4 regions of the Limnobacter thiooxidans genome follow, and region 1 is predicted to be linked to each of the others. Evidence: predicted binding sites of a transcription regulator. Region 1 holds the regulator's gene; each other region holds the start of a gene.
What was found. The regulator sigma-54, encoded in region 1, starts transcription at its own class of promoters, with help from an activator protein. The targets are predictions, from matches to a motif close to TGGCANGNAANCTGCTTT.
Positions count from the first base shown of each region.

Region 2: the regulator sigma-54 is predicted to act here: its motif matches at 4,210-4,227, upstream of prpB (methylisocitrate lyase).
Region 3: the regulator sigma-54 is predicted to act here: its motif matches at 2,030-2,047, upstream of nirB (nitrite reductase large subunit NirB).
Region 4: the regulator sigma-54 is predicted to act here: its motif matches at 2,769-2,786, upstream of glnA (type I glutamate--ammonia ligase).

Region 1 covers NZ_AP028947.1:360,807-366,635, forward strand. Annotated here, with positions in the region: gene mutY (A/G-specific adenine glycosylase) at 1-462, shown strand, start outside; gene rapZ (RNase adapter RapZ) at 418-1,287, opposite strand; gene hprK (HPr(Ser) kinase/phosphatase) at 1,280-2,263, opposite strand; gene RGQ30_RS01615 (PTS sugar transporter subunit IIA) at 2,268-2,738, opposite strand; gene hpf (ribosome hibernation-promoting factor, HPF/YfiA family) at 2,849-3,178, opposite strand; gene RGQ30_RS01625 (RNA polymerase factor sigma-54) at 3,220-4,740, opposite strand; gene lptB (LPS export ABC transporter ATP-binding protein) at 4,753-5,532, opposite strand; gene lptA (lipopolysaccharide transport periplasmic protein LptA) at 5,529-5,829, opposite strand, start outside.
Region 2 covers NZ_AP028947.1:2,082,110-2,087,938, reverse strand. Annotated here, with positions in the region: gene acnD (Fe/S-dependent 2-methylisocitrate dehydratase AcnD) at 1-2,069, opposite strand, end outside; gene prpC (bifunctional 2-methylcitrate synthase/citrate synthase) at 2,088-3,248, opposite strand; gene prpB (methylisocitrate lyase) at 3,299-4,180, opposite strand; gene prpR (propionate catabolism operon regulatory protein PrpR) at 4,372-5,829, shown strand, end outside.
Region 3 covers NZ_AP028947.1:643,609-649,437, reverse strand. Annotated here, with positions in the region: gene nirB (nitrite reductase large subunit NirB) at 1-1,876, opposite strand, end outside; gene tsaD (tRNA (adenosine(37)-N6)-threonylcarbamoyltransferase complex transferase subunit TsaD) at 2,223-3,281, shown strand; gene RGQ30_RS02905 (hypothetical protein) at 3,290-5,398, opposite strand; gene RGQ30_RS02900 (FAD-linked oxidase C-terminal domain-containing protein) at 5,559-5,829, shown strand, end outside.
Region 4 covers NZ_AP028947.1:1,473,235-1,479,063, reverse strand. Annotated here, with positions in the region: gene glnL (nitrogen regulation protein NR(II)) at 1-480, opposite strand, end outside; gene RGQ30_RS06750 (DUF4124 domain-containing protein) at 517-1,038, opposite strand; gene glnA (type I glutamate--ammonia ligase) at 1,216-2,628, opposite strand; gene RGQ30_RS06740 (rhodanese-like domain-containing protein) at 2,965-3,432, shown strand; gene RGQ30_RS06735 (fluoride efflux transporter FluC) at 3,445-3,828, opposite strand; gene moaE (molybdopterin synthase catalytic subunit MoaE) at 3,825-4,292, opposite strand; gene moaD (molybdopterin converting factor subunit 1) at 4,293-4,547, opposite strand; gene RGQ30_RS06720 (molybdopterin molybdotransferase MoeA) at 4,544-5,764, opposite strand; gene mobB (molybdopterin-guanine dinucleotide biosynthesis protein B) at 5,757-5,829, opposite strand, start outside.

The DNA.
Region 1 (5,829 bases):
CCGACGCCGAAACCGAAAAAAGAACGGCCAGAGTTGTATTTCATCAGCCTGCTTGTTCAGGATGAAACGAGGGCTTTGCTGCTGGACATTCAACCTGACAAAGGCGTGTGGCAAGGGTTGTGGACTCCACCCTGCGTGCCGTGTGACGAGGAACATCAACCCGCCGCCTTGTTGCCCGAGTTTGATCAGATCTTGAGCCGTTGGGGCTTAAGCGATGCCCGGGAGGAGATTGAGGAACAGTTGCAACGTCTGCAAGGTCAGTCTTGGCTGGTGCATGAGTTAACCCATAGGAAAATGCATTTCAAGGTGCTGGCTTTGAAACGATCTGGTTTCCATGCGGCGTTTCATCAACTTTCTGAAAAACCAGTTCCCAGAATTGTGCACAAGTTGCTGGAACAGGCTGGGCGTTTGAATGAATCACCCCAAAGTTCGATGGCGCAACAGGATACTCTCGATTTCTGAAAGGGGTTTTGTTGTAAATCGTTTGGCCAAAGTTTCAGCCACGTAAACAGACCGATGCTGGCCGCCCGTGCAACCAATCGCCACGGTGACATAACTGCGCTGCTCGTTCAGGTAGGAGGGCAGCCATTTTCTCAGGTAGCTTTCAATGTCGTCGATCAGGGCATCGCTGCGCTCGTCAGCCTGAATGTACAGTTGCACTTCAATGTCTTTGCCACTCAAAGGGCGAAGATTCTTGTCGTAGTAGGGGTTGGACAGGCAGCGCACATCGAACACCAGGTCTGCATCGCTGGGTAGTCCCTTTTTGAATCCAAACGTCTCAAAGACCAGTGTCAGTTTGGCTGAATCGCCTTCAACTGTTTCCAGTACCCAGCGCCTTAACACATTGGGCAGCAAGGCAGAGGTGTCGATACAGCTGGATATGGCGCGCAAGGGCTCCAAGGCTTCACGTTCTGCATCCACGCATTCCTGTACCGTGGCTTGTTCGCCCAAGCGTGCACTCATGGGGTGGCGGCGCCGGCTTTCAGAATAACGGGTAATCAAGGTGTCGTTGTCTGCGTCCAGAAACAGGATGCGCACATCGGTACCCCGGGCTTTCAGGGTTTGAATGATTTGCGGCAGGTCGATGATGTCGCGCCCCGTGCGCGCATCGGCTGCAATGGCCAACTGCGTAATCCCTTCGGTAGACAGGCGTTCAACCACCTGAGGAATGAATGAGGGGGGCAGGTTGTCGACACAATAGAAATGCGCATCTTCAAGGGCGCGAATGGCAACCGACTTTCCAGAGCCTGACAGCCCGGTGACCAGCACCACTTTCATGTCAGTCATGTCCCAGATCCAGGTCGGTGTCCGAGCCAACTGGCAGGTATTCGATACCGCCCAATTCACTGAGCATCGCTTTTTGCTGGCGAATCATGAACTCGTCCAGGGTGTTGATACCCCGCATTTGCAGAATGCTGTTTCGCACTGCCGCCTCCAGCAATACGGCCAGGTTACGGCCAGCCGCCACGGGCAAGATCGCTTTGCGAATGGGCAGACCCAGCACTTCCTGATATTGCTGCTCGGTGACCAGACGTTCCTGGTGCAATTCCAGCGAGGCTTTGCGCACCAGGTGCACAATCAGTTTCAGGCGCATTTTTCTGCGAACGGCTGTTTCACCAAAAATTGCCTTGATGTCCAGCAGACCAACGCCCCGAACTTCCATCAGGTTGCGAATCAGTTCCGGGCAGCGCCCTTCAATGTAGTTGGGGGCCACGCGTGAAAATTCCACCACGTCGTCAGCCACCAGGCCGTGGCCGCGTGAAATCAGTTCCAGGCCCAATTCGCTTTTGCCCAGTCCCGATTCACCACAAATGAGTACGCCCATGCCCAGCACGTCCATGAACACGCCGTGCATCATGGTGGAGGGTGCGAGCCATTTGTTGATATAAACGCGCAAGAAGTCGATGATTTCAGCGGCCGACAAGGGGGTGGCCAGCAGCGGGATGTTGGCCTTGTCGCAGGCTTCCTTGAGCAGGCTGTGCGGCTGGAAAGACTCAGCCACGATAATGGCGGGCGGTTCGCCCTCAACCAGTTTGTCGATCTGGTTTTGTTTGCGGGCATCGCTGATGCGTGCGAAGTATTCAATTTCCTGACGACCAAATACCTGGATGCGACCCGGGTGAATGGTGTTGAGGTGACCCACCAAGTCAGAGGAAGCAAAGCACTGAAGGTCGAGGTGGCGCTCACCACCGTTCAAGCCGGCAAGCCAGTCAAGTTTGAGTTTGTTGCGGTTGGCTTCGATCAGTTCTTTCAGTTGCTTCACAGGCTTAGCTCGCGGGTTGGTAGGGCTCCCAGTTGGCGATCAGCTGGTGTGTGGCACCCGGATCAGACTCGGTCATGAGCTTTTCCCGGAAGTCTTTGTCAGACAGCATTTGAGCCAATTCAGACAGTATATCCAGATGATGCTGGTTTGCGCTTTCAGGCACCAGCAAAAACATGAGTAGTTTGACAGGCTGGCCATCAGGTGCATCGAAAGGGATGGGGTCTTGAACGCGAACAAGGGATGCGATAGGTTCGCGCAGACCCTTGATGCGGCCGTGCGGCACAGCCACTTGCTGGCCAAGGCCAGTGGAACCCAGACGTTCTCGCGCGAAGAGGCTGTCGAACACCTTGGACCTTGCGATACCCTGGTTGTTCTCAAAGACCAGTCCGGCTTGCTCGAAGACGCGCTTTTTGCTGGTGACCTGTGTGTCCAACAAAATGTTGGATGGTGGCAGTAGATTTGCGATCAAGTTCATCGCTGTTGATTCCTGATACCCGCTTCTAATGGTGGGGCCGATTATACGCCATAAAAACGGAAAAGGCGGATTGTTGTCCGCCTTTTGAATTTCCCTGAAATTACAGTGGTTTATTCAGCTTCTTCAACCACTTGGTGTTTCATGGGGGTGTGATTGTGATTGGTCACTTTGTCTTTGTGGCGAAGGACCTGGCGATCCAGTTTGTCGGCCAGCGCGTCAATTGCCGCATAGAGGTTTTCATGGCTTGCTTCTGCATGGATGTCTTTGCCGCGTACATGCAGCGTGACATCGGCCTTCTGAACCAGCTTGACCACTGAAATGGTCACCGATGCGTCAATCACATGGTCAAAATGCCTTTTCACCCGATCCAGTTTTTCAATTACGTAATTTCGAATTGCTGGGGTAACTTCCAGATGATGACCATTGATGTTCAAGTTCATAAAGGTATCTCCTTTCGTTGCTGCGGGGGAAGCTTTAGTTTTTAAAGCGACTTTCGCATGTTCACCGGGGGTATTTTCAGTGATTCCCGGTATTTAGCGACCGTGCGTCTTGCGACCACGATGCCCTGTTGACCGAGTAGTTCGGCGATTTGGCTGTCAGATATCGGCTGCTTGGCGTCCTCCGCAGAAATCAGTTGCTTGATGAGCGCACGGATGGCCGTGCTGGAAGCCTGCCCACCCGAGTCGGTGGAAACATGACTCCCGAAGAAATACTTTAGCTCAACCAACCCATAGGGCGTCAACATATATTTTTGCGTGGTAACCCTTGACACAGTCGATTCATGAAGACCGAGAAGGTCTGCAATTTCTCGCAAAACCAAGGGCTGCATGGCAATTTCACCATGGTTGAAGTAGCCAATCTGCCTTTCAACGATGGCCTGGCTGACTCGTAAAATAGTGTCAAATCGCTGCTGAACGTTTTTTAATAGCCAGCGGGCCTCTTGAAGTTGGGCGCTGAGTTGCGCACTTTGCCCTCGATGAGAGCGCAAAATAGAGGCATACATTTCATTGATTCGGATTTTTGGCATGACATCCGGGTTCAATTGCACATGCCATTGGCCGCTAAGTTTCTTGACAATTACGTCGGGAACTACATGGTCGTCGTCAATTCGGCGAAAGCGCGCGCCAGGAAATGGTTCAAGTGAACGAATGATCTGGTGGCAAACCTTCAGCACGTCTTCGTCCACGTTGAGTGCTTTTTTCAACTTGGTGAAGTCGCGTTGGGCGAGCAGTCCAAGGTGGTCGCGGATAATGGCCTGGCAGTTGCCGAGTAGTGAGGGCTGGCAGGTGATGTCGGACCTTTGGGCCAGTTGCAACAGCAGGCATTCGGAAGCATTGCGTGCGCCCACACCAGGTGGGTCAAAGCTTTGCAGCAGGCTCAGGGCCGCGCTGAGTTCTTCAAACTCCAGGTCGGGTTCGTCTTGCAGGGTTTCCCAAAGGTCTTCCAATTCAACGGTGAGGTAGCCGTCGTCACTCAGGTAGTCGATCAGCCACAGCACGAGGTTTTTGTCCCGTTCACTGGCTTGCGTCAGGCGCAACTGGTCGATCAGATGTTGGTGCAGGCTGCTGTCAGGCGCAGCAAGCTGCAGGCCTGGCTTTTCCTCATCGCCGTCGGCGTTGGCGCCGCTGTTGTCGCGCCAATCGCCTTCCCAATTGTCCTCAATCGAGTCAATGGTTTCACGCTGAACAATTTCTTCGCCCTGGTTGTCCTGTTCAGCCTGTTGGTCGCTGACGGGTTCAGGCGCTTTACGGGGGTCGGGTTCAGCCTCAAAGCTGTCGCCTTTGGGTTCGTGCAGTTCACCATTGCTGCTGTCCAGGCTCAGTGTGCGTTCGCCTTCCATCGCTTCTTCATCTGCCAGTTCTAGCAGCGGGTTTTCGGCAAGGGCCTGCTGGATTTCCTGCTGCAATTCAAGCGTGGACAGTTGTAACAGGCGAATGGACTGCTGTAGCTGAGGGGTTAGCGTGAGGTTTTGGGAAACTTTAAGCTGAAGTGATTGTTTCATGTTGATTCAGCTTTACATCCGGAAGTGTTCGCCAAGATATACACGGCGTACATCGTCATTTTTTACAATCTGCTCCGGGCTGCCCGAGGCCAATACCCGGCCCGCGCTGATGATGTAAGCGCGGTCGCAAATGCCCAGCGTTTCACGCACGTTGTGGTCAGTGATCAGCACACCGATACCCTTAGACTTCAAAAACGCGACGATGCGCTGAATCTCAAGCACTGCGATTGGGTCCACACCCGCGAACGGCTCATCCAGCAGAATGAAGCGGGGCTGGCTGCCCAAGGCCCGCGCAATTTCCAGGCGGCGGCGTTCGCCTCCAGAAAGAGATGCAGCGACTGAAGTTCGGATGTGCGTGATCTGCAAGTCATTCAACAGGTCTTCAACCGCCTGATCGATCGTTTTGTCCGTGGGCGGGTTGATTTCGAGCACGGCCCGAATATTTTCCTCGACCGTCAACTTCCTGAATACCGAGGCTTCCTGGGGCAGGTAGGACAGCCCGGCACGCGACCGCTCATGGATGGGTTTGAGGGTGATGTCCTGGCCTTCCAGGCAGATGTTTCCTTCGTCGGCGCTGACCAGCCCCACAATCATGTAAAAACAGGTGGTTTTACCTGCGCCGTTGGGGCCAAGTAGACCCACCACCTCTCCCGTGTCCACGTGCAGGGATACGTCTTCGATTACGCGTTTGCTTCGGTAAGCTTTGCGAAGGCTGTGCGCTTGAAGCCGACCTTGCCCGGTCAGAGTTTGAGCTGGCGTCGTGTTGGTGGTTTGCTTGACGGGGTTGCTCACTGCGCCTGTCCTTGTGTCTTGGGTTTGATCACTGCTTGAACCCGTGTTTTGCCCGCGCTGTTTGGCGCGCCCACCACATTCAAAAACTCAGTGTTTTGTTCGTAGGTGATTTTGCTGCCTGAAATGGATTCTGTTAGTTGACCATTGGCACTCTTTTCGATGCTGGCCTTGCCGGTCAGGGTGACAACGGATTTGTTGCCGTCAAACTCAATCATCTCGCCGGTGCCACTGATGAGCAGCACGTCGCTTTTGACTTGGGAGTCCCGCTGTTGTTTGAACCGGGCTGGGGATCCTTCA
Region 2 (5,829 bases), 1.7 Mb from region 1:
GCAGTCAGGTGGTCACCGCGGTGCGTGGCGTAGCTGTTGAAGTCTTCTTCAGGCAAGCCCATTTTGTGCAGGTATTCACCGGCCGCACTGTTCATCATGATCGCGTTCGATGGGCTGAGGTGATCAGTCGTGATGTTGTCACCCAGCACCGCCAATGGGCGCATGTTTTTCAGTGTGCGTGGACGTGCTGCCAAAGCGCCTTGACCTTCTGTGTCCCAGTAGGGCGGGCGACGAATGTAGGTGCTTTGCGGGCGCCAGTCGTACAGCGGGCTTTTCGCTTCTTCAATTGCACCCAAATCAAACATCGGAATGTAGATTTCGCGGAACTGTGAAGGCTTCACGAACTGCTTCACAATCGCGTCGATTTCTTCGTCTGAAGGCCACAGGTCTTTCAGGCGAATTTCCTTGCCATCGACCACACCCAGCACATCCTGTTCGATATCAAAGCGGATTGTGCCCGCAATGGCGTAAGCCACCACCAGCGGGGGCGAAGCCAGGAAGGCTTGCTTTGCGTAGGGGTGAATGCGTCCATCGAAGTTGCGGTTGCCGCTCAATACGGCTGTGGCATACAAATCGCGCTCAATGATTTCCTGCTGAATAACAGGGTCAAGCGCACCGCTCATGCCGTTGCAGGTTGTGCATGCAAACGCCACAATGCCAAAGCCCAGTTTTTCAAGTTCAGGCAACAGGCCCGAGTCTTTCAGATACAACTCGGCCACTTTCGAACCCGGTGCGAAAGAGGACTTCACCCAGGGCTTGCGCACCAGGCCCAGTTCATTGGCCTTGCGGGCCAACAGGGCAGCAGCCACCACATTACGCGGGTTGCTGGTGTTGGTGCAGCTTGTAATGGCGGCAATAATCACTGCGCCATCGGGCATCAGGCCTTCGGCTTCCTGTGCGCGTGCTGCGTCCAGGTTGCCGGCAATGCCCTTGGCAGCCAGGTCACTGGTGGCCACGCGTGCATGTGGGTTGGAAGGGCCAGCCATGCTGCGCACAACCTTGCTCAAGTCAAAGCTCAACACGCGTTCGTATTCAGCACCCACCATTTTGCTGGCCCACAGGCCAGTGTGTTTGGCGTACTGTTCTACCAGCTTGACCTGTTCGTCTTCACGGCCAGTCAGCTTGAGGTAGTCAATAGTTTGCTCGTCGATGTAGAACATCGCGGCGGTGGCACCGTATTCCGGTGTCATGTTGGAAATGGTGGCGCGGTCGCCAATGCTCAGGCTGTTGGCACCTTCACCGAAGAATTCGATGTAGGCACCGACAACACGTTCCTTGCGCAGGAATGCGGTCAGTTCCAGCACGATGTCGGTGGCCGTAATGCCGGGCTGGCGCTTGCCAGTCAGTTCCACGCCAACGATATCGGGCAGTCGCATCATGGATGCACGGCCCAGCATCACTGTTTCAGCTTCCAGACCACCTACACCAATGGAAATCACGCCAAGCGCGTCCACGTGTGGTGTGTGGCTGTCAGTGCCGACGCAGGTGTCGGGGAAAGCTACGCCTTCACGAACCTGAACCACGGGCGACATTTTTTCCAGGTTGATCTGGTGCATGATGCCGTTGCCCGCTGGAATCACGTCCACATTCTTGAATGCAGTCTTGGTCCAGTTGATGAAGTGGAAACGGTCTTCGTTGCGGCGTTCTTCAATGTCGCGGTTTTTCTGGAATGCATCGGGGTCAAAGCCGCCACATTCCACGGCCAGTGAATGATCCACGATCAATTGCGTGGGCACCACGGGGTTCACCAGTGACGGGTCACCGCCCTGGTCTGCAATGGCGTTGCGCAGGCCTGCCAAATCCACCAGGGCAGTTTGGCCCAGAATGTCGTGGCACACCACGCGTGCGGGGTACCAGGGAAAGTCCAGGTCGCGCTTGCGGTACACCAGTTGCTTCAGACTGTCTGTCAATGCAGACGGCTCGCAGCGGCGCACCAGTTGCTCGGCCAACACTTTGCTGGTGTAAGGCAGCTTGTCCCAGGCGCCGGGCTCGATCGCATCCACAGCCGCTTGGGTGTCGAAGAAATCAAGCGCAGTGCCGGGCAGTTGTTTGCGAAATTCTTTGTTCATGCTCATGTTGGTTCCGTATTACTTGCGCTCGTTGATGGGCACGAATTTCTGGTCTTCAGGGCCTGTGTAGTTGGCGCTTGGGCGAATGATCTTGCCATCAATGCGTTGCTCAATCACGTGGGCGCTCCAGCCGGAAGTGCGAGCAATCACGAACAGGGGTGTGAACATGGCGGTGGGCACGCCCATCATGTGGTAGCTCACGGCGCTGAACCAGTCCAGGTTGGGGAACATTTTCTTGATTTCCCACATCACGCTTTCAAGGCGTTCGGCGATGTCGTACATCTTCATGTTGTTCTGTTCTTTGGAGAGGTCTTCTGCCACTTTCTTGATGACCACGTTGCGGGGGTCGCTCACGGTGTACACAGGGTGACCAAAACCGATGACCACTTCCTTGCGCTCAACACGGGCGCGAATGTCGGCCTCGGCTTCTGCAGGGTTGTCGTAACGCTTCTGGATTTCGAAAGCCACTTCGTTGGCGCCGCCGTGCTTGGGGCCACGCAGGGCACCAATGCCACCACAAATGGCGGAGTACATGTCGGAACCTGTACCGGCCACCACGCGGCTGGTGAAAGTGGACGCGTTGAATTCATGTTCTGCGTACAGAATCAGCGAGGTGTGCATTGCACTAACCCAGCTGTCGCGGGGCTTTTCGCCGTGCAGCAGGTGCAGGAAGTGGCCGCCGATTGAATCGTCGTCGGTTTCCACTTCAATGCGCTTGCCGTTGTGGCTGTAGTGGTACCAGTACAGCAACATGGAACCCAAAGAGGCCATCAGCTTGTCGGCAATGTCGCGCGCGCCGGGGTGGTTGTGGTCGTCTTTCTCAGGCTGCAGGCAACCCAGTACGGAAACGCCCGTGCGCATCACATCCATGGGGTGGGCTGATGGGGGCAGGGCTTCCAGAGCCTGCTTCACGCCAGCGGGAATACCGCGCAGTGCTTTCAGTTTTTGCTTGTAGCCAGCCAGTTCAGCCACGGTGGGCAACTTGCCATGCACCAGCAGGTAAGCAATTTCTTCAAATTCAGTGGTGGTGGCCAAATCAAGAATGTCGTAACCACGGTAAGCCAAATCGTTGCCGGTGCGGCCTACGGTACACAGGGCTGTGTTGCCGGCGGCAGTGCCAGACAAGGCAACTGATTTCTTGGGCTTGAAGCCGGGGGTTGTTGTTTGCTGTTCAGACATGTTCTGTCTCCTGAAAATCAAAATAGGGTTCTGTAAAAAAGTTGGTTAAATTATTTTTGCTGAAACAGGGCATCCAGCTTTTGTTCAAAGCCGTGATAGCCAATGCTGTCATACAGCTCCATGCGGGTTTGCATGGTGTCCAGCACATTCTTCTGTGTGCCGTCGCGGCGCACAGCCTCGTACACATTCTGTGCGGCCTTGTTCATGGCGCGGAATGCGCTCAGCGGGTACAACACCAAGCCCACGCCCACACCTTTCAACTCTTCAGTGGTGAACAGGGGGGTTGAACCAAATTCGGTGATATTGGCCAGCACAGGCACTTTCACGGCATCCACGAATTGCTGGTACATGCTCAGTTCAGTCATGGCTTCAGGGAAAATCATGTCGGCACCGGCTTCCACGCAGGCGCAGGCACGGTCGATTGCAGACTGCAACCCTTCAACAGCCAGCGCATCGGTGCGGGCCATGATGACGAAGTCGTCTGAACCACGTGCATCCACGGCGGCTTTCACGCGGTCGACCATTTCAGCCTGGGTCACGATGGCTTTGCCGGGACGGTGGCCACAGCGCTTGGCACCCACCTGGTCTTCAATGTGCATGGCGGCTGCACCGGCTTTCATCATGGCCTTGGTGGTGCGGGCAATATTGAAAAACGAGGAACCAAAGCCGGTGTCCACGTCCACCAGCAGTGGTGTGTCGCAAACATCAGTGATGCGGCGTACATCAGTCAGCACATCGTCCAGGCCGGAAATGCCCAGGTCAGGCAGACCCAGTGAACCGGCAGCAACACCGCCACCGCTTAAGTAGATGGCTTTGAAGCCGGCGCGCTTGGCCAGCAAGGCGTGGTTGGCGTTGATTGCGCCAATTACTTGCAAAGGTTGTTCTTCTTTTACAGCTTGGCGGAAACGTGCGCCTGCGGAATTTTGAGTCATGGAATTCTCCTGGTTGTATGGCGCAATGTAGTGCAGGGTTCGTGCCAGCTAATGTGGCTACCAATAAAGCATATATTTTTCAGTCACTTGGGTGGGTTTTTGATTTTCCTTACTGTCATGAAGGTGGTGTTTTAATGAATTGCTGTCTAAAATGAGACGGCAAGATGTTTCAAATAAAAATGGTGGTTTAAATGAAACCAAGAATTGTGGTGTTCAGCATTAGTGCTTTGGCGGGAACCCTGCGGGAAATCGGCCGCGACTACGCCGATTCAGCCAACATCGAGTTGGTGCCCAAGGCCTATGAAGACGCCTTGTCTTATGCGCGAAACCGCTATTACACCGACACGGCTGATGTGTTTATTGCAGCGGGCTCCAATGGCGCGTTTTTGCAAAACCAGCTGGAAGCACCACTGGTGATTATTCGCACTGACGGTTTTGACGTGATGCAAGCCTTGGCCTCCGCCAGAAAGACATCCGCTGCAGTGGGCTTGGTCAGTTATGAACATGCATTTGATGAACTAGAACAATTTGCGCGTGCATTCGATGTACCTTTGAACACCCGCACCTACCGCACCCCTGAAGACGCACGCCGCGCGGTTCGAGAGCTCTCACAACTCGGTGTTCAGGTGGTAGTCGGTTCAGGGCTTGTCACCGAGATTGCCCAGGAAATGGGCATGGACGCCATTCTGATTTATTCCCGCCAGGGTGTGGTCAAGGCGTTTGAAGAAGCCATTCGCCTGGCGGGTGCCAAAGCCACGGGTGGCGTGCGTCGAACCAATCAAACCTACACCTACCACACCGAGCAAGACTTGATCGGCGCAAGCATCGCGATGGACAAACTGCGCAGCACAATTCGCCTCTGTGGAAGCATTGACCTATCGGTACTTATTCAAGGCGAAACAGGGGTAGGCAAAGAATTGGTGGCCCAATCCATTCACACCTCCAGCCCGCGGGCTGGAAAACCCTTCGTGGCCATCAATTGTGCATCGCTGACCGAAAGCCTGCTTGAAAGTGAATTGTTTGGTTATGAAGAAGGCGCGTTTTCCGGGGCCGTCAAAGGAGGGCGCGCCGGCATGTTCGAAAGCACCCAGGGTGGCACTGTGTTTCTGGATGAAATCGGCGACATGCCTATGGCGTTTCAAACCCGACTGTTGAGAATTCTCGAAGACAGCACTGTGCGCCGAATTGGTTCGGTGTCATCGCGCAAGGTAGACTTCCGTTTGCTGGCCGCCAGCAACGTGAATTTGCAACAGGCAGTTGAAGAAGGGCGTTTTCGCGAAGACTTGTATTTCAGGCTCAATGAAATGTTGATTCAAATACCGCCACTGCGTGAACGTTCTGAGGACATCGCGGAACTGGCGGGCTACTTTTTGCGAACAACTCCCGTGCGGGTCAGCAAAGCACGTTTCGATGAGTTTCTGAATGTGGCCCTGCCAGTTTTGAAAGCATTGCCTTGGCCTGGCAATATTCGGCAATTGAAAAATGTTTGCCGCAGGGCAGCCGTGTTGATGCTTCAGGAAAGCGATATACAAGATTGGCGTGGCTGGTTTCCTGATCTGCTTCAAACGCCTGAAGCAAAGCCGGAACTCTTTCGAACCGCTGTTCACAGTGTTGTTGAAGGTGACCATGCCATGAATGAATTGGCTTTG
Region 3 (5,829 bases), 280 kb from region 1:
TCCACACGGCCTGCAAATCTTCCTTTTTCACACCCAGCAAATCAATGCGCTGGCCACCCGTCACCTTCACTGTGGGAATGTTGAACTTGTCGACCACGTCCGCAATGCGGCGTAACTCGGCTGCCGTGGTTTCCCCGCCCCACATGCGGGGCACAACAGAATAGGTTTTGTCTTTCTGAATATTGGCGTGCGCGCGTTCATTGATAAAACGGCTTTGCGGGTCGTCCACCGCCTCGCCGGGCCAGGAACTGATCAGGTAATAATTCACCGCCGGGCGGCAGCTTGCGCAACCGTTGGGGGTACGCCAGTTCATGGTGGAAAATACTTCTTCCTTGGTCAACAGGTGGTGCTTGAAAATCATGTCGCGCACTGCCTGGTGACCATGGTCAGTGCAACCGCACATGGGCTTGGTTTTGGGCGTGGCGGAATAATCTGCACCTGCCGTGCTCATCAAGATCTGTTCACACAGGCCTGTACAAGAACCACAGCTTGCGCTGGCTTTGGTGTGCTTGCGTACTTCTTCAATGGTGAACAAACCCTTGGTCTTGATGGCCTGCACAATGGTGCCCTTGCACACGCCGTTGCAACCGCACACCTCGTCTGTGTCAGCCATTTTGCTAGCCTGGCTTTGGCCTTCATGACCTGTGTCGCCAATGTTGTTCTGGCCAAACATCAACTTGTCGCGAATTTCGCCCACGGCCTTGCCTTCACGCATCAGCTTGAAGTACCAGGAACCGTCCGCGGTGTCGCCGTACAGGCAGGCACCCACCAATTTGTCTTCCTTGATGATCAGTTTTTTGTACACGCCACCTATGGGATCGGAAAGCAGCAGCTCTTCACAGCCTTCACCACCCATGAAGTTGCCTGCGGAGAACAAATCCACGCCGGTCACTTTCAGTTTGGTGGAGGTGACAGAGCCTTCGTAACGGCCAATGCCGAACTGCGCCAGGTGGTTGGCACACACCTTGGCCTGTTCAAACAAAGGTGCTACCAAACCGTAAGCCACGCCACGGTGGCTGGCACATTCGCCTACCGAATAAATTTTTGGATCAGTGATGGTTTGCAGCGTGTCGCTGACGACCACGCCGCGGTTGCAGTGCAGGCCACTGCTGGCCGCCAGCTTGTCGTTCGGGCGAATACCCACGGCCATCACCACCAGGTCAGCCTTGTGAATTTCGCCATCCGTGAATTCAATTGTTGAAACCCGTCCATCGGCGCCTGCATGCAGGGCCTTGGTGTTTTTGGCCAGCAGAAACTTCAGCCCCTTGCTTTCAAGGCTTTTCTGCAACAGGCCTGCTGCGGTGGGGTCAAGCTGGCGCTCCATCAGCCAGGTGGGCAGGTGCACCACTGACACGTCCATGCCTTGCAAGGCCAGGCCGTTGGCCGCTTCCAGGCCCAACAGGCCACCGCCAATCACCACTGCTTTTTTGTAATGCTTGGCTGCATCCAGCATGGCTTCGGTGTCTGCAATGTCACGGTAGCCAATCACGCCCGGCAATGTTGAACCAGGTACTGGCAAGATGAATGAATTGGAGCCTGTGGCCAGCAATAACCTGTCGTATTCAGCCGTGGTGCCGTCGGCACACTTCACAAGGCGCTTTACTCGATCAATCTCGGTGACCTCGCGACCCACGTGCAGGGTCACGTTGTTGCTGGTGTACCAATCCCAGTCATTCAGAACGATGTCTTCGAATTTCTGCTCTCCAGCCAGCACGGGCGACAGCATGATGCGGTTGTAATTGGGATGTGGTTCTGCGCCAAACACCGTGATGTCGTACAGTTCAGGCGCGAGCTTGATCAGCTCTTCAAGCACCCGTATGCCGGCCATGCCGTTGCCTACCACCACCAGTTTCTGTTTTTTGACGGACATCAGCATGTCTTCAATCCCAATTAACCAAAAAAAAACGGCACCCGGCTGCACGAAGCAGCACGGACACCGTTGTCCAACTCCCTCAGTCGCTTGCGCAACCTCAGGAGACCTGTCAATCCACCTGCAGATCGCCGCCGTTGACGACCTACGCCCGAAGTAAATGCAAGGGTCGTGCCAGCCTTTTTCAATGGAATTTGCACAGTTTTGGCTGTTTTTAACCTGAAAAACTGAATACTGGATGGACCACGCACCATTAAAAAGCACCCCAACGGTGCAGTGCACAAAAGAAGGATTCGCATGGGAAGGCTGGGCTGGTTTAAAATGCAGACTTACCCCATCCCGGCAGTGTGAAGTGACCTCTCCAAAAATTGTGCTTGGCTTTGAAAGCTCTTGTGATGAAACAGGCGTGGCCCTGTGCACCACAGACGGCCGCATTCTGGGCCAGGCCCTTTATTCACAAATTGCCATGCACAAGGACTACGGCGGTGTAGTGCCTGAACTGGCGTCCCGAGACCACATTCGCCGCCTGATCCCGCTGATGAATGAGACCTTTGCACAAGCGGGCATTGGCCTGAATGATGTTGATGCAATCGCCGTGACCACCGGCCCTGGCTTGCCCGGTGCGCTCATGGCTGGCTGCGCCTTTTCTTACAGCATGGCCATGGGCCTGAACTTGCCGGTGATCCCGGTTCATCACCTGGAAGGACACTTGCTGTCGCCTCTGTTGTCAGCCAACCCGCCTGCTTTTCCATTCACTGCCTTGCTGGTCAGCGGCGGCCACAGCCAATTGATGGGTGTTGAAGGCTTGGGAAAGTACAAATTGCTGGGCGAAACACTGGACGATGCGGCTGGTGAGGCCTTTGACAAAACTGCCAAAATGATCGGCCTGCCCTACCCGGGTGGCCCAGCCCTATCGAAACTGGCGGAAAGCGGTAACCCCGAGCGATTCAAGCTGCCAAGGCCCATGCTGCACAGCGGTGACTTCATGTTCAGTTTCTCTGGGCTGAAAACCGCCGTGCTGACTACTGCCATGAAATTGGCTGGCGTTAGCCAGCCCGCAGAAGGCATGGCCATCGATGACACGGACAAAGCCGACCTGGCGGCCAGCTTTCAGGCTGCCATTGTAGAAACCCTGGTGAAAAAGGCACTGGCCGCTTGCCTGCACATGGACCACAAACGGTTGGTTGTGGCGGGCGGCGTCGGTGCAAACCGCTTGCTTCGTGAGCAATTGGTCAAGGCGGCGACCAAACGCGGTATCGACGTGTACTTTCCCGAACTGAACCTGTGTACCGACAACGGCGCCATGATTGCTTTTGCTGGCGCCATGCAGGTGCGTGAACACCCCGACCTGCTGGCGAACCGGAATTACAGCATGAACACCCGCCCGCGTTGCGAGCTGGCCACTTCCTGAGTGATGCGTCAGGTGTTCAACTGGTGCACCTGTTTTGCCACCTCCGAAGTCAGTGAAATGTCTTGGGGCACTGTGACCGGGGTGATGTGCAGGCGGCGCTGCTCCACGGCCGAGGCAGGGGTGATCTCGACCAAAGTGGCGGCAACGGTTTTAATTTCCCCTTCAGGGGGTATGGCACTCAGGCCCACCGGCACACCATGTTGAACAACAGTGTGCCCCACCCCACCCGCCAACTCGGCATTTTGAATAACCTCGGACACATCGAAAAGCGCCTTCAACGCCAGTTCCGGTGTCGCATAACTGGACGCCCCCACCCTCGTGGTGTGTCCGGGCACTGGCTGGCCAAGGCTTCCCGTGCCATCCTCACCGTTGAAACGCGCCTTCAACTGTGCCGGTGCCAACCCCACATGCCTGTTCCACATTCTGTTGAACAAGGCCTCATGCAAACCCAATTGTTTGCAGACATACTGGCGCGCGGCCAAGATGACTGAATCCGACAACTGGTGCCGCGCTACCTTGCTGGCCAATTCAGCCAGCTTGGCTTCATGAGCCTGCTCAAGGCTTTGCGACTCGATTTCAACCAGTGAAAGCCGTTCTTCCAGCACTGGAAGCTTCGCGCGCATCTCGTCCAGCCGGTTGGGATCAACCTCCTTGATCGAACGTGGAGCCGGTTTTTTGTTCAACAAGTCAATTTCTTCTCTCAGCTTCTTGCCCTGGCCATGTTTCAAGCCATGCTCCAGCGAGACGATCAACTCCTTGCGCTGGGTCAGATCGAATCGAAGCTGGCGAACCTCGGTTTCAAGCCCTGCTTTTTCAGTCCGCTTCTGTTCAAGCTGGTTGGCCAGGTCGGCAGATACCCGGCTTGCTTCCGCCAAGCTGGGCAGTCGAAGAGTTTGCAGCACCTGGTTGCGTTTCTCACTGAGTATTTCAGCAGGCGCATGCTGAGCCAGGTAAGTCAGAAACTGCTGCACTGAACCCGATAAAGCCGGTGTACCTGCGGCTTGGTTGCTGGCACGCCACTGCCTGAACAGGTTGCGTTCAATGCCGGTAAAAGCACTGTGCTGGCTTTCAAGTTGTTGCGCGGTTTTGGCGCACACCTTGTTTGAATTGCGCCGTACGGTGTCTGAAAACGAGGTCCACCCGCTGATCTTCAGGCTGGCTGCCTTTTCGATCCCCATGGTTAGCAAACCATACGCTGCGCAAATGAACACGCCCTGCAAAACTTGAGTCAGGAGATCCTGATTCGACAACTTGCCATTGAAATAGGCCTGCGCAATGGTGGTGACAAAGGCGCTGCTTGCCAACAGAAAAGCTGCTGCATGCCCGGCATAGAATGCCGCCTTGATCAGGCGTTGGCCCACGTCCAGCCTGGCATTCAACTCCCCCAGGAAGTCGGCCTGAATACCTTTGAAAGCTGCTGAAAACTCATCTACCGACTGGCACGCCAGCAATGCACCCGAAGTGCGCTGCAGATGCCGGTTCAGCATGCGCTCAATTTCTTCGCCCAGGCTGGCAGACAATTGACGTTCGCAGCCGGCCATCAGGCGGTTCTTGTATTTTTGCCCGTTCTCGGTTCCAAGCTTGCCGGTCTTTTGAAAAAACCTTTCCACTTTGTCCAGCAAATGACCGCAGTCGATTTCAGACTCGTCCATGTTGAACAACTTGCCCAGCTTCTCATGCTGCTTTTCCAGCTCGTTGATCTGCCAGTCAACTTTTTTGGCCAAGCCCTGCCGCTGGTCAATCTGCTGCTGCAATGGTGCCAGGGAAGTCTTGGTTTGCGTCCATTCGGTGCGCATTCCATTCAGGGCATTCTTGAGCGTTTGTTTTTCGTTGCGCACCCGCTCGGCCTCGCGGGGTACGTTTTCACACTCGGCTATTTCGCGCTGCAACCTGGCTACCGTAGATTGAACCTGTGCCCTTTTGCCCAACAGGGCACGGCGGCTTTGCTCGACACGCGCCAGGTCGGCATGGTGATGACTTACTACCTGCAACTGCTTGCAATACAGTTCCGCCAGGCGGCTGGTGGCCTCACGCACCTTCCCGGGTTCAAAGGTTGTGTGTGATGATTGCCCGGGTGAAATCGAGGTATCAGACCCCGAAGAGTTGACTGCGCGCACGAATTCCACCTGTTCACATAAAAAATTTAGGTGGTAAAAACAGAATCACGGTTCCCGAATATAACTTGGTTAACCCAACACTCGGGCAAGCACCAATGCCAAATTTCACCAGAAATAGGTATGCTTGAAAACTGTCAAAAAGTAGTCCAAAGGTAGTCCCATGAATGCGCCCACCGAAGAATTTGCATTGAATGCCGCCCAAAGGGCTGAGGTTATTGCTGGTTTGAACCAGATTCTGCCAGCCCATGCCGTACTGCATGAAGTGGAAGACACCAAGCCTTATGAATGCGATGGCCTGAGCCTGTTTCGACAACTGCCCATGGTGGTGGCCTTGCCGGAAACTGAAGCCCAGGTTATTGACATCCTTAAACTGGCAAATCGCCTGAATGTGCCGGTGGTGGCGCGTGGTGCAGGAACAGGGCTTTCCGGCG
Region 4 (5,829 bases), 1.1 Mb from region 1:
CGAAGGCAGCTCTACTTCCAGCAGCTGGGCTGCACCCCGAATTCCGCCGAGCGGATTCTTGATTTCGTGAGCGAGGTTTCGGATCAGTTCTTTATTGGCAAGCGATTGGTCCAGCATGCGCGCTTCACGGTCCACCTTGAGTTGTTGCTCGATTTCCCGAAGCTCAATCAGTGTGAAACCATTGGCCCCATCCGGACAGGACAGGGTGACATGCACATGTTCGGACGCACCACTGGGCCTGATCAACTCAAAGACTTGGCGCTTGACGCCGAAGGGATCAGCCAGAGACTTGCGCAACAGGTCCCGAAAGGCCTGTGCCTCAACAAACAGGGCCGGAAAGGCCTGTCCATCCAGGCTGCGCATGGAAACCTCAAGAAGGGTTTCTGCGGAAAGGTTGGCGTACAACACCAAACCATCCTGATTACTCACCACCACTGCCGTGGCCAACAATTCAAGACCTTGAAACCGTTCTTTTTTCAATTCACCCTCGTGCTGACCCTGCCCGAATCACACCGTTCATCGAGACAGTCGGATCAGTTCAGTTTTCAGTATTTCAATGTTGTCATTGGTCACCATGATCTCCTGCTCAAGGCGGGCTACACGATCCAGGTATTTCTGGTAGTTGCGCTCATTGCCTTGTCGATCCGGTTGACCGTTCTTGTATTCGTCCTGCAAGGACTTCAATTTACTTTCTTCGATGCGCAGTTCTTCCTGCAAAATTTTCATTCGATCGTCTTTTGCATTGAAATCTGCAGCAGTACGTCCATCATATTCTGCCGGTGCACGCCTTGCTGGACGAGTGCCCGTTGAATCGCCGCCAGCCCTTGGCGCTACTGATTTGGGCGCCGGCACAACCGTGATTGGGTTCAGGTTCAGCGAAACACACCCGCTTCCACCATCGGAATTCTGATAGGTTCGAACCCCGTCAGCACCGGTACACACGTACATTTCAGTGCCTTTGGCCTGAACTGCCGACCACTGTAACAAACCGAACGCCAGCACAAGGCTGGAGCGCCGAAAGACCGAATGATTCGCCATGCTTGCATCTCAGGAGATTCTTTAAACAGTGTCAATCATACTCGATCACCCGGTGAACACCCTCCCCATTGAAGGCGAGTGTTGATACCAGGTGGGTGACACTTTCGGTCTACAAAGCACAAATAAAAATGGCCCTTTTCAGGGCCATTTTCAGATCGCACGAAAGCACTCAGGCAATTACAGGCCGTAGTACATGTCGTATTCGATGGGGTGTGGTGTCATGCGCATGCGCTGAACTTCTTCCATCTTCAAAGCGATGTACGCTTCGATCATTTCCTTGCTGAATACACCACCACGGGTCAGGAACTCGTGATCTGCTTCCAGTGCTTCCAGAGCCTGTTCCAGGCTGTGGCACACGGTTGGTACCAATGCGTCTTCCTCTGGAGGCAAGTCGTACAGGTTCTTCGTCGCAGCTTCACCTGGGTGAATCTTGTTCTGAACACCGTCCAGACCAGCCATCAACAAGGCAGAGAATGCCAGGTAGGGGTTGGCCATAGGGTCCGGGAAGCGCGCTTCGATACGACGGCCTTTTGGATTGGCCACGTGTGGAATGCGAATTGAAGCGGAACGGTTCTTGGCAGAGTAAGCCAATTTTACCGGTGCTTCGTAACCAGGCACCAAACGCTTGTAGGAGTTGGTGGATGGGTTGGTAATCGCGTTCAGTGCACGTGCGTGCTTGATGATACCGCCGATGTAGTACAGGGCGAAATCAGACAAACCTGCATAACCATTGCCTGCGAACAGGTTAACGCCGTCTTTCCAGACTGACTGGTGAACGTGCATACCTGAACCGTTGTCACCCCACATTGGCTTGGGCATGAATGTCGCTGTTTTGCCATAGCTTGCAGCAACGTTCCACACGGTGTACTTCAGAATCTGGGTCCAGTCAGCGCGCTTGGTCAGCGTGGAGAACATGGTACCGATTTCGTTCTGGCCAGCGCCGGCCACTTCGTGGTGGTGCACTTCAACGGGCACGCCTTGCTGTTCCAGCAACAGACACATTTCGGAACGGATGTCCTGGAAAGAGTCGGTAGGGGAAACCGGGAAGTAACCGCCTTTTACTGTTGGGCGATGACCCAGGTTACCGTGCTCGTAGTCAATACCAGTTGACCATGCAGCTTCTTCGGACTTGATCTTGAAGTGGCAACCGGACATTTCGTCTGTCCATGTCACGCTGTCGAAAATGAAGAATTCGGGTTCTGGACCGAAGTAGGCTGTGTCGCCCAGGCCAGATGACTTCAGGTACGCTTCAGCGCGGCGTGCGATGGAACGTGGGTCACGGTCGTAGCCCTTGCCGTCAGTTGGCTCGATTACGTCGCAAGTCAGGATCAGGGTAGGCTCTTCACGGAATGGGTCCATGCGAGCTGTATCTGGATCGGGCATCAACAACATGTCGGAGGCTTCAATGCCTTTCCAACCCGCGATGGAAGAGCCGTCAAATGCGTGACCAGACTCGAACTTGTCATCGTCAAACATTTTAACAGGCACGGAAACGTGTTGTTCTTTGCCTTTTGTGTCGGTGAATCGGAAGTCAATGAACTTGACTTCGTTTTCCGCAACCATCTTCATTACATCTTGGGCGGTCGCCATTGAAAATCTCCTGGTATGTGAGGTGGATAGTGATCTAAAAAAGTTCCGAGTGAAACGCATCAAATTAAGCGAAACAATAACACGTTCAACATTGCTATATATGACTCTTAGCGCGAATTCACTCAACGACGTGGAGGGTTAAAGCAAAGACCATACCAACAAAACATCAACGGCAAAGCGCGCATCTTGAGTCAGGTGACTCTCACCCGTCCGGGTTATTTGCCCCATCTTGGAGCATCGCGCACTAATATGGTGCATTTTTGCTTTTGGTTTAGTCTAGCGCATGCTTGTATTACAATACACTCATTCAAAACACACACCTCAAGAGAGCAGAACATGTCTAAAACTGCCCAGCAATTACTCGATTTGGCGAAGAATCGGGCTACAGAGAAAGAGCTGACCTACTTGGGCGCGCTCACCCCGCGAGAAGCCTGGGAACTTCTCAAAGCCGATGAAAACGCGGTGCTGATCGATGTGCGCACCGATGCGGAACTGGATTGGGTTGGGCAAGTCAGTTTTTCAGAAGACCGTTCATTTCATGTGGAATGGAACAATTACCCGGATGGCGTACGCAACCCCGACTTCATCACGCAGGTGGCGGACCGGGTACAAACCCACCAACCAGTCCTGTTTCTTTGCCGCAGCGGTGCACGCTCACACCACGCAGCCACCCTGGCAGCCAAACACGGTTTCGAGTTTGCAATCAATGTGCTGGAAGGTTTTGAAGGGGATAAGAACGATGAACACCAGCGCTCCAGCCTGAACGGATGGCGTTTCAGTGGCCTGCCTTGGGAGCAGCACTGAACAGTGCCGGGTTTAATGCCCAAGTACTGAGAACAATTTGCTGGCGATGAAAAATGCAAGCAGACAGCCCAGCACGTGCACTGCGGCGTGACCAAGCGCGAGTGCGGGTTTGTCGAGCAGCAAATTGGCGCCTTCCGCCGTGAAGGCTGAAAACGTGGTCAGGCCACCCAATACACCGGTCATGAGAAACAACCCCATCGGGTTGGCTTTCAACCAGGCCGGGCCCAAAGTGGCAAACAAGGCGCCCGCCAAAAAGCCACCAATCAGGTTGACCGCCAAGGTACCCACTGCGAATGGCAACCAGGCGGGCTGACCCAATATCCACCCAAGGGCGTAACGGCCTACTCCTCCCAAGCCTGCCCCTACAAAAACGGCCAAAGCATTCAGGGCATTCACTGGTCTTGCTCCCAGCGCTTCATGGCGGTGTCGTCGCTATCGCGTGCGGACACCCAGCGCGCGCCCTGCGGCGTGTCTTCCTTTTTCCAGAAAGGCGCTTCAGTTTTGAGGTAGTCCATGATGAATTCACAGGCCAGAAAAGCCTGCTGGCGATGCGCACTGGTCGCGGCTGCAAACACGATCTGGTCTTCCGGATACAAGGGGCCCACCCGGTGAATAATCATCGCCGAGCTGATTTCAAAACGCGAATCGGCAACTTTCAGGATATTTTCCAGCGCTTTTTCGGTCATGCCCGGGTAATGCTCAAGTGTCATGGCCTGAACCATGCTGTTTTCATTCATGTCACGAACCGTACCAATGAAGGTGGCCACCGCACCAATTTCGGGCAACCCTTCCCGAAGCCAGCGAACCTCCGTTGACACATCGAAATCAGCCTCTTGAACCAACACTTTGGATCGCAGCATTCAACCCCCCGTTACAGGTGGAAAAAAGGCCACTTCGGCCACTTCAGGCACGGGGGTGTTGTCATCAGCCATGTCCTGATTGACCGCTGCACGCAAGCGCCCAGCCTGCTCAAACACTTTGGCAAAAGCTGGGTCGCTACACAGGTGGGCACGCAGGCCTGCCACGGTGGCGGGCGAAAAATCAGCCTCAACATCCATGCTGTCTTGCCCCAGTTGTTCTTTCAAACTGGCAAAAAACCGTACTTTCACTTTCATGACATCAAATCCCGATACATCACACAATCAACCCACTCACCGGGACTTACCACCTGCCCCTTGGCCAGACGAACCAAGCCATTGGACTGGGCCAGTGAGGTGAGCACGCCCGAACTCTGGTTGGCAAACAGCCGCGCTTTTCCGGATTGTACATGGACACGCAAAAACTCCTCCCGGCGCTCATCGGGCTTCAACCAGGCGAAATCCGCCTGCACCTGCTGCATGCGCAAACGCCAATCCACCTGGGTCACGGCCTGCCCCTGCAATAGATCCAAAAAAGGCTTCACGATCAGCTTGAATGCAACCGCACTGGAAACCGGGTTACCCGGCAAGCCAAAAAACCAGCTGTAGCCACCTTGCAGGCGGTTGATGTGACCAAAAGCGATCGGTTTTCCCGGCTTCATGGCCACTTTCCATGAACGCAATTCACCCACTTTTTCAATGGCAGGCTTCACATGGTCTTCTTCGCCCACGGACACCCCGCCGGAACTGATCACGGCGTCACAATCGGCCAGTGATTCAAGCGCTGCGCAGGTGGCCTTGAAGTTGTCGGGCACAATACCCACCGACACCACGTCCACGTTCAAGGCACTCAGCAAACCACACCACACATACTCGTTGGAATTGTAGATTTGACCGGCTTTCAAAGGGCTTCCCGGGCGTTGCAGTTCGCTGCCTGTGGCCATCACGCCCACTTTCAGTCGCCGGGCCACAGCCACTTCTGCCACTCCAATTGAGGCCAGCAAACCCACGTGAATGGCATCCAGACGCGTGCCTTTGGACAACACAACCTGGCCTGTGGCAATGTCTTCGCCCGCGCACCGAATCCACTGCCCTGCTTTGGGCAAGGCATTGAAAACAACCTGACCATCACCCAGTACTTGAACGTCCTCTTGCATGACCACGGAATCCGAACCTGGCGGAATGGGGGCACCCGTAAAAATCCTGGCCACCGTACCCGGCAACAAAGCGTCAGGCGAGGCACCAGCCGGAATACGTTGCGACACCTCAAATTGCCTTTGGGCAACAAAATCTGCACTGCGCACTGCATAGCCATCCATGCCGCTGTTGTCATGCTGCGGCACATCCAGCGTAGAGATCACATCTTGAGCCAGAACACGCCCAAGAGCCTGTTTCAATTCAACTTGCTCAATGCCCACAGTTTGCTGAACAGCCAAAGGCCAAATCTGGGCAAGCAGGTCATTCAGTTCAATCATTCAAAAAGTGTTCCAAAATAAATTGCGCAATCGTGGGTGGATCATTCAGCGGCAGAACGGGCAAA